Regions from separate parts of the Absicoccus intestinalis genome, predicted to be linked through region 2. Evidence: riboswitches for the same ligand, from Rfam matches in the RefSeq annotation. Region 2 holds a riboswitch; each other region holds the start of a gene.
What was found. A riboswitch is a leader RNA that binds a small molecule or an ion and turns the genes downstream of it on or off. The one in region 2 is predicted to bind FMN.
Positions count from the first base shown of each region.

Region 1: linked by a shared signal. The riboswitch ahead of MOZ64_RS04370 (ECF transporter S component) and the one ahead of MOZ64_RS10840 (ECF transporter S component) in region 2 are both predicted to bind FMN.
Region 3: linked by a shared signal. The riboswitch ahead of MOZ64_RS00640 (ECF transporter S component) and the one ahead of MOZ64_RS10840 (ECF transporter S component) in region 2 are both predicted to bind FMN.

Region 1 covers NZ_JALBUS010000005.1:24,248-27,534, reverse strand. The annotation lists gene MOZ64_RS04380 (ABC transporter permease) at 1-588, shown strand, start outside; gene MOZ64_RS04375 (creatininase family protein) at 608-1,363, opposite strand; gene MOZ64_RS04370 (ECF transporter S component) at 1,360-1,977, opposite strand; FMN riboswitch at 2,070-2,184, opposite strand; gene MOZ64_RS04365 (MmcQ/YjbR family DNA-binding protein) at 2,308-3,048, shown strand; gene cysK (cysteine synthase A) at 3,090-3,287, shown strand, end outside.
Region 2 covers NZ_JALBUS010000024.1:11,532-14,818, reverse strand. The annotation lists gene MOZ64_RS10850 (sn-glycerol-1-phosphate dehydrogenase) at 1-485, shown strand, start outside; gene MOZ64_RS10845 (HAD family hydrolase) at 748-1,401, shown strand; gene MOZ64_RS10840 (ECF transporter S component) at 1,447-2,037, opposite strand; FMN riboswitch at 2,114-2,232, opposite strand; gene nrdG (anaerobic ribonucleoside-triphosphate reductase activating protein) at 2,272-2,793, opposite strand; gene MOZ64_RS10830 (alanine/glycine:cation symporter family protein) at 2,919-3,287, shown strand, end outside.
Region 3 covers NZ_JALBUS010000001.1:126,108-129,394, reverse strand. The annotation lists gene MOZ64_RS00645 (4Fe-4S cluster-binding domain-containing protein) at 1-1,120, shown strand, start outside; FMN riboswitch at 1,144-1,269, shown strand; gene MOZ64_RS00640 (ECF transporter S component) at 1,337-1,975, shown strand; gene MOZ64_RS00635 (FAD-dependent oxidoreductase) at 1,968-3,287, shown strand, end outside.

The DNA of each region.
Region 1 (3,287 bases), on a different contig from region 2:
ACCCCCATGAAACGTTATCAAATTGCGTTGGCCTATTACACCAGTGCGACCATTTCTGCTTTTGTGATGACATCTCTCTTGTTTACCATTGGCTTGTTGTTTATGCAAAGTGTCGGTCATTTATACCTAGCAACGGATACGATCTTGCGATTGTATGGCACGATTGGCATCGGTTCGATCTCCGCAACAGCCTGTCTGATGGTCCTTGTTTTGTTTTTTAGAAGCACTGCAGCCAGTGATGCTTTTTATGGCTTATTATCAGCAGGTTGTGGCTTTGTGATTGGTGCCTATATTCCCTTGTCGCAATTTTCCAAGTCGATCCAAACGGTCTGTAATCTTTTGCCGGCCACACATATTACGGTGATGATGCGTAATTTATTGACCAAAGGGTTCTTGACTCATATAAAAAAGTCAATCCTCGGAGGAAATCTATTTGTGAAAGAAATAAAGAACGTATTTTCTTTTCAAGCAACAATGTTTGATCATGAGATTTCGATGAATCAGTCTCTTTCTTATATTGGCATTCTCTTTGTGTTATCTCTTTTTGCGATTGTTTTTGTCTATGCCAAGACATATCGAAGAAAATAAAAAAACCACAAATTGTGGCTTAATGAAATTGGCGAATTTGTCTTAAAGCATCAATTAGATGTTCTACGGAAACTTGGAAGATGATTTCGCCTTTTTCTTTGGTTGCTCCGCTTGGATCACCACCGATACCAATGGGCTTTCCATCCTCTGTGACAAAGTCTTCCCCTAGCCAAGATAGATGGGTTTCGAATGCTTGATTTTTTATATGCCCTTTTTCGCAGGTTTCTAAATGAACCAAGTTTTCATCGATAGCCATGACCATGGACGTTTCCATTTCACCGCCATGAAAATCAAACGTATTTCCTTTCGATATGGTTGCTTGCACGCGTGGATCATCAAAAGCACCGGACTGCAAGACAAAGACATTCATCCCAAAATCGGAGCGAATTTCTCTTGATATCATTTGAGCTGTAGGGGCATTACCACCATGACACACCAACAAGACGACTTTTTGAAAACCATGATGGGCTAAGCTTGCACAAATATCATACAACATCGCATAGTAGGTCATGGGTTTATAGGTGATCGAACCACAAAAATGCTTATGTTCAGTACTTAATCCAATGGGTATGGTTGGAAAAACAAGAAGGGGAAAGGTATCTTCGAATTGATCAAAGATACGTTGTGCCATGGTGTTGGCAATGAAGTAATCGGTTCCCAAAGGGGCTTGATTACCATGTTGTTCCAAAGCACCCAATGGAATAAGGACGATGGCTTCTTCTTTGTTGATTTGTTCCATTTCCAATCGTGTTCCATTCGCATAATACTGTTTCATGCGGTATGTCTTTCTACTTTGAAGGCGGTATGTTTCAAGACAACATGATCATAAACGACATAGCCAATAATATAATTCAATGAGATCTTAATGATATTGAATGGAATGGTTGCCAACATGATAAAACTACGAAGATTGGTAATATTGCCATTCGCAAAGCTAACCGCTTTGATCACATCGTTTAAATTCATGCTCATCGCTTTCGCATAGAGAGGCAAAGTGATATACGCGTTACAGAAACATGCCCAAGCCGTTCGAACCAATACGCCAATGACCAAAGAAGCAAAAATGGCTTTATTGGTTTTTCCCATCTTGGTATAAACGATCCATGTTGGGATCACAAAAACGGCAACACCAAGCACATTGGCCAATTCACCGACATAAGCTGTATTTGTACCTACGGTCAATACTTTGATGAGAATCTTGATGATTTCGACCATGGTTGCCGATAATGGTCCCATCGTAAATAAAGCAATGACAGTTGGTACATCCGAAAAGTCAATTTTGTAGAATACCGGCATCAATGGCACAGAGATTTCCAATGACATCAAAACGCCGGCAACGGCAGTCAACATCGCAGTAAATACTAATTTTTTCACATTCCAATTTTTCATCATACGTCTCCTTTTTCTTTTGGACAAAAGGATCTTCGAAAAAGAAAAAACCAGCACCGTTCGGGTACTGGTATGCATGCATATAAAAAAGCATCTTTCTTCTACCATCCAGACTATACTGTCGGTTCTGGAATTGCACCAGATCATGCCGTACGGCTCGCGGACTCTACCGCCGATAGGGAATTTCACCCAACCCCGAAGAATTCTTTTATCTGTTACAACCATATCATAATTTTTATTTGTGTCAACCGGAAATTTGTTCGTATATAAAAAACAGATGAATAGGAAAAATGGACGATTTATGATATATTTCAATAAACGAGGATAACAATGAAAGAAGCAATCATCCAGTATATACAAAAACAATATGGCATTGATCCAGACTATCCTTTTGTGAATGCACCAACCGATCCAGTATGGAACCGCCAAGACAATCATGCTTGTTTTGCACGGATATTGCGTGTACCGAGTAAACAACTCGGTCTTTATGGGACGGAAGAAGACATTTTGGATGTGAAGGTCAGTGATCCTTTTTTAGTGGATATCATGGTGGATGAGCCAGGCTATGATCGAAATCATCAGAAAGGAAATTGGCTATCGATTCAATTGGATGGCACCATTGACTTAGAAGATATATATCGTTGGATTGATGAAAGTTATCGTGTGGCTGGCTCAAAATCCAAGAAATCAAAAAAACGTGGATTGAAAGAATGGATCATACCAGCCAATCCGAAATACTATGATATCGAACATGCTTTTGATGATGTTCAAACAATCGATTGGAAACAAGGACGCGGCATCCAAGTTGGTGATCTTGTGTTTATGTATGTGGGTGCACCTATATCCGCCATCCTTTATGAATGCCAAGTAATCCAAACGCATATTCCTTATCTGTATAAAGATAAGAATTTAAACATATCCGCATTGATGAAAATACGATTATTAAAAAGATATCCACCTGAAGCATTTTCTTTTTCTCGATTAAAGAATGAATTTGGCGTATATGCTATCCGTGGACCTCGAGGTCTGCCACATGCTTTATTTGAAGCATTGGATGTTTATGAAAAGTAGACTGTACTATACTAAAACTTGTACATAGAGGAAGTAAATACATGATTTATCATACAGTTTTAGAAGCGGTGGGGCATACACCGATGATTCGTTTACAACGATTGACAAATGAAGAAGATGCGCAAGTATTGGTGAAATTTGAAGGTGTGAATATTGGTGGGTCCATCAAGACAAGAACGGCATTGACGATGATCGAACAGGCTGAAAAACAAGGAAAGATCCATAAAGATACCATCATT
Region 2 (3,287 bases):
CTCATTTATGGGAAGAAGCAGCTATCAATGAACCAATTGATTATCTACATGGAGAAAAGGTTGGTGTTGGTCTATGCATCACTTCGGCTGTCTATAAAAAAGCATTAGAGAAATTAAAAGAAGGCAACTATACAGTAAAAGAACGTATGGATGTGGAAGTTGATTTCATTAAGGAATATTTCAAAAATCCTGTTCTTCAAGCAGAAATCTTAAAAGAAAATGAAGACAATGTAATGGCAGGAATCACTGGTCAGCAATTGAAAGACCATGAAGCTGATATCATAAAAATATTGGAAGATCTGCCAAGTGCGGAACAAGAAATTCGTTGGTTAAAAGATGTGCATGGATTGACAACATTGCCTGAAATTGGCCTGGATGAAAGTCTTCGCTCATTGACATTGAAATTAAGTCCATATGTACGTCATCGTCTAACCTTTATGCGTTTGTTGAAATTCTATAGTTTCTACGATGAAATTATTGCCTAGCCTATGTTGAATTAATAATCATTTAGGTATGAATGGAGTAGAAAATCAAGAATTTATATGAAATGAATGAACTGTTTGTTAGACTATATGTCGAAATAACATGGATGTAAAGACAGTTATTAAAATGATATCGGCAGTTCAGTATTGACTAATTTTCTATGATTTTAAGTCCACTCTAGTTTTAGGATGAGTGAGAGTGACTAGAAAGAGAGCGAGGTTATTATCTTTGCGTATATTTTGCTATGAGAATGGAGAAAAAAACATGAATAGGATACATGCTGCCATATTTGATTTAGATGGATTGTTGATTGATACACAACGAATTTATCAGTCTGCACTTGAAGATACGGGAAAAGCATATGATATTTCATTGACAAGATCTTTAACAGATACCTTTGCAGGGGCAAGTCCTGATCATATTGCGAGTATTATGTTTTCACGGTTTTCTATTGATGGGATCGCATTTATGAAAGATGTCATGAATGCGGTGATCGATCGAGAAGCAAATGATTTAGTGTTAAAACCTGGGGTCAAAGAAATTCTTTCCTATTTTGAATCAATTTCGATTCCTATGGCAGTTGCTTCGGGTTCACCTTGTTCATTGATTGAACGAAACTTAAAACTGGTGGATATTGATGAATATTTTTCAGTCATTGTCAGTACACAAGAAGTCGCACATGGAAAACCATCACCGGATGTTTTTTGGGAAGCAGCCCATCGATTGCAGGTAGAGCCCAAATATTGCCTGGTCTTTGAAGATGCGATCAATGGTGTGAAAGCCGGTCTTCGTGGTGGCTTTCCGACCATCATGATTCCAGATCTTGTACAACCAGATCCAGAATGGAAAACGTCCTTATATGGTGTATTTGATACATTAGGTCAAGCTATGGTCAAAATAAAAAGCATGATGGAATGATGCAGTTCCATCATGCTTACAATGAAGTTGAATCATTGGAGAATACTATTTTTCATGAAAAATAAATTGAATACGGTTATAGATCAAAATCATGATCACACCATTAAGGATCCCTTTGATTAAAGTGAATGGCACATTGAAGATCAATAGAGCTTGGCCAATACTTTTGATGGATGGGATCAATAATTGATACATTTGTAAGATGGCAACTTCAGGAAAGCCTAATACATTATAATATAATGGATAAATGATCCAATAATTGATGGGCCAACTGATCAGTGCCATGGCAACAGCACCCAATGCACTTGCTTTGAAGACACCAGATTTGGTTGGATTTTTTTGAAATACATAGCCAGCTACAGCTGCAAACGTAGCACCTAAAAGGAAATTGGATAATTCACCCACAAAACCAGACTGACTCACTGCCATATGAATGATGTTTTTGATCAAAGCAATCAATACACCAGTGAATGGACCATAGGCAAAAGCACCAATCAATTCTGGTAAATCAGAAAAATCCAATTTAATGAAACTAGGCATGATTGGAATTGAAATTTCAATATACTGCAAGATGATCGCAATTCCAATCAACATGCCACATCGTGTGACTTTCTTTGTTCGGTTATTAACTTCCATTTCTTTACTCCCTTTCTTGCATCTTTGAAACAAAAAAATGGTGTACCACAAGGGGCACACCATGAAAAACATCTGTTTCTGTCTTTTCCCATCCGGACTCTAACCGTCGGTACTGGAATTTCACCAGTTCAGCCTCATATGAGGGTCATGGACTTTACCATCGGTAGGGAATTTCACCCTGCCCCAAAGACGTTATTGATTTGTTACAAATACACCTTATATCAATTTTCTCGTTTAGTCAAGATATAAGACAATCTCATTTTGTGCTAAGCTCTTCTTCAAATCAATGACACGTTGATTTTCCGATCCACGAAAAGCTAACTGAATGTTCTTTTTTTCTTCTACGAAAGGACCATCGACCAGCACATCAATATAAGACAACAATTCATCAGTCATAGGACCATGACGACGACCTCCATCCAATAGATCTTGATCTAAAATAAAGCCGGTCCAAGCCCAAATATCTTTCTTCGGATAAAGTTCCTTGGCTTTCTTACAAAGTTGGACCAATTCTTCTTGATTTGAAAATTCAAAGGGATCACCACCTAAAAGGGACAAGCCTTTACAGAAATCGTTTTTCAAAAAATCAAGAATTTCCGCTTCAGTTTCTTTGGTGTAGGGCTTTCCATAGGCAAAATCCCATGTTTCGGGTTGGAAACAATTTTTACAATGATTCGTACAACCCGATACAAATAAACTAATACGAACACCTTCGCCATTCGCAATATCATATTTTTTTATATTTCCATAATTCATACGTCATTCCTTCTTTTCTGATTATATGATACATGCAAAGATAAAATACATCTACTTTGATATATTATGCACAAGATAATTGAAAAAACATTGTAAGCAAAAAAGATATGTGAGAAAATATTTTCATGTTTCGAATACTAACACAAATATCCAATATTCTATGGGGCACACCCATGACCATCGTTCTCATTGGAACCGGTATTTATTTATCCATTCGCTTTGGCTTCCGCTATAACTTTCGTAAAATCAAGTTTCATTTTCAAAATACCTTTGGCAAAATGTTTCAACCAGGCCAAGGAACCGGGAGCGTATCCGGATTTGCAGCGGCTTGTACGGCCATGGCCAACACGATTGGTGTTGGTAATATTGGCGGTGTAGCTTCGGCTTTGGTTTCTGGTGGACCAGGCGCTATCTTTTGGATGTGGATCTCAGGGCTATTCGGCATGTCGACCAAAGCCTGTGAAATTATTTTAGGCCAACGATATCGTGTGAAA
Region 3 (3,287 bases), on a different contig from region 2:
GCGTGAGGGCGTTACCGATGGCATGGCGCGTATTTTCCCCTATTATTTTGAAGTGGATTCCATCCATATATACAATGAAAAAGATTTAATAGAAGCAGGAAATGGTGAAACAGATAGAAGGACGGCACGACAGCTTTTGATCGAACAGATGATGCAGGATGTCAATAGTATCCATTTTTCTCTTTATCATTCGGATCGGGACCATATCTGGTTTTATCAGGATGGATATAAGGAATATAAGGTGGATGTAACGGCGGCATGTAATGCGGTAAAGGAGCATCATGATTTGCATGAAGTGATTCCACGATGGGAGCAACCGGATCAATGTTGTGATCGATTCAGAAAATTACGAAGAGCATATGTACATAAACATTGGATACGGGGATGGGCCAAAGAGAAGGAATGTACGCATCGACAGATTTGTACAGGGCCATGTCCATATTGTGAACAAATGGCTTATGCATTGGTGGATCGAAATCCCGAGGAACAACCACAAAGGGCACCGAATCCCTATGCCCGCATCACAGGAATCATGCGTTTTCGCGAAGATATCGATGGACCTGGCATTCGATCTTTGGTGCTCTTTGATCGATGTGAGATGCATTGTGCTTATTGTTTGAACAAGGCAACAGTCAATATCTTGCCGGTTACTGAAATGATCAGTGTCAAAGAATTAACGGATCATTTAAAAAAAGATCGTGTCTATCAGGATGTTAGTGGTGGTGGTATTACGTTTGGTGGGGGTGAACCTCTTTTGGAAGCTGATTTTATCAAGGCTGTCCATACGATGTATCCACATTGGGATATTGGGATTGAAACCTCTTTCCATGTAAAAACCGAAGCCGTTGCACTCTTGTTGCCATTTGTATCCTTTTGGTATGTCGACATCAAAGATATGAATCCCGATATCTACTTGGCGTATACGGGTATGACAAATTCATTAGTGATTCGTAATCTTAAATTCGTAGTAGCACAAGGGTATCAAGATCGCTTGGTGGTCCGTGTCCCACATATTCCAAACTATAATACAGCTGAAGATGTGAATCGTTCCAAGCAGATGTTGTTGAAAATGGGCATTACCCATATCGATGAATTCGTCTATAAAGTTGTATTGTCCTAATTTGTATGTTACAATATGAGCATAGATTTCTTCAGGGCGGGGTGTGATTCCCCACCGGCGGTATAGTCCGCGAGCGCAAGCATGAACCGGTGTAATTCCGGTACCGACGGTATTTGTGAAAACATGAGTCCGGATGAGAGAAGAATTTTTTTAGTATTCGTCCCGGAGAAGGTAGATCTTCGGGCTTTTTTGTTGGCCCGAAAGTAGGAGGACAACATGAAGAAAACACAAATCTACAAATTCACTTTGATCGCCTTATTGAGTGCTTTGGCCGCCATCTTGATGGCATTTACATTTCCTTTGCCTTTGGTACCGACATTTTTAACCTTTGACATTTCGGAATTGCCAGCCTTGTTTGCCGGGTTCTTTTTAGGACCAGGGGCTGGATGCCTTGTCGTCTTGATCAAAAATCTTTTGCATCTTATGATCAATGGCACCACGACGGCTTTTGTGGGCGAGGCCATGAATATCGTGGGATCGATTGGCTTTGTCTTGCCAGCGGCTTTGATCTATCGCAAGATCCATACCAAGAAAGGAGCCATCCTTGCTTTAACGATTTCCACGATAGGGGTAAGCATCTTAGCCATTTTCTTAAATGGATGGGTGGCCTTTCCTATGTATATGAAGATGTTTGGTCTTTCGATGGATACGATTGTTTCCATGGGATCGATGACCAATCCTTTGGTGCATAATTATTGGAGCTTGATGATCTTGGGCATCTTGCCATTCAATTTGATCAAACATGGAGTGACCTCTTTCTGTACGTATCTGTTGTATAAAAAAGTCGGAAATGTGTTGCGTACCATGATTGGCATGGAGCCAGATCCTACGTTTTTGGAGCGAAAGCATGCCTAAGTTTGAATGGGCTTTGCCACCTGCACCGATTCCAAAAGAGAAGATCGTACAAGAACAAGAAGCGGATGTGATCGTTTTGGGTGCAGGGCATGCGGGTACATGTGCGGCACGATCTGCAGCGGAAGCCGGCGCTTCTGTTATTGTGGTGGAGCAACAAAAGGATGCATCCCAATGGATCTTAGGCATTGGGGAGTGGGGCTATATGAATTCTCAATGGCAAAAGGAGCAAGGCGTACCGGAAGTCGATATTGATACATTTGTGAAGGATTGGCAATTACGTACAAATAATCGTTCCAATGTGGCTTTGATTCGTCGATATGCCCAACATTGTGGGGAAACGTTTGATTGGCTGATTGAGCCTTTAAACCAAACGGAAAAAAAGAGCATTCATCCCATGATGACACCGCCATCGAAACATATGCCCCTTGCACAAGATCATCTTCGTTCTTGGACGGGTACACCACATTTCAGCATGGCTTTGATGCGTAAAGTGATGAAAGAAAATCAACAGATTGCGAAAGAACAAGGGGCCCAGTTTTTGTTTGAAACCAAGGCTTTGCAGCTGGAAAAAACTAATCATCGTGTGTGTGCGGTCTTATGTGAAACAGCCAATCATACTTACATTCGTCTTAAGGCCAAAAAAGGCGTTCTGTTAAGTGCGGGGGATTATAGTAAGAACCGCCAAATGTGCGAAGATCTGTTGACGGAAATGGCGGATCTTGTGGATGAGGGAGATTTTTGTGGGCATGGATGGAATGGGGATGGCATCTGTATGGGCGTCTGGGCCGGTGGTCGTTTGGAGCCTCGTTCGCATGCCGGTATGGGTGGAAATTATTCCTTTCCTGGCTTTGATACGATTGGTTCGACGGCGACGTTGCGTTTGAATACCCATGGGCAACGCTATTCCAATGAAGGATTTGGCACCCATGTATTAGCGGCCATTCCGGGTGCAAAACAGCCCAATGGTTTATTGTGGGGAATCTTTGATTCGAATATTTTGGCGGAAACAACCTATCAGGCAGCCTGTCATGCTTCGTTTGATTATACCGATTCGAATCGGGTCCAGGATCTGGTGGATCTGATGGATCGAGCGCAAAAACACAAAGGAGAGATGATCTTCCATACGGATGTGGCTGGGGATGTACGGCCGTTTGCGTGTGCCGATACGATCGAGGACTTGGCAGCTACGATATATCCACAAATTGAAGATCAACAACATATGATCCAGGCCGTAGCGCGTTATGATCAATTGTGTGCGTTGGGTAAAGATGAAGATTTTGGCAAGGAAGCCTTTTTGATGCATCCCATCCAA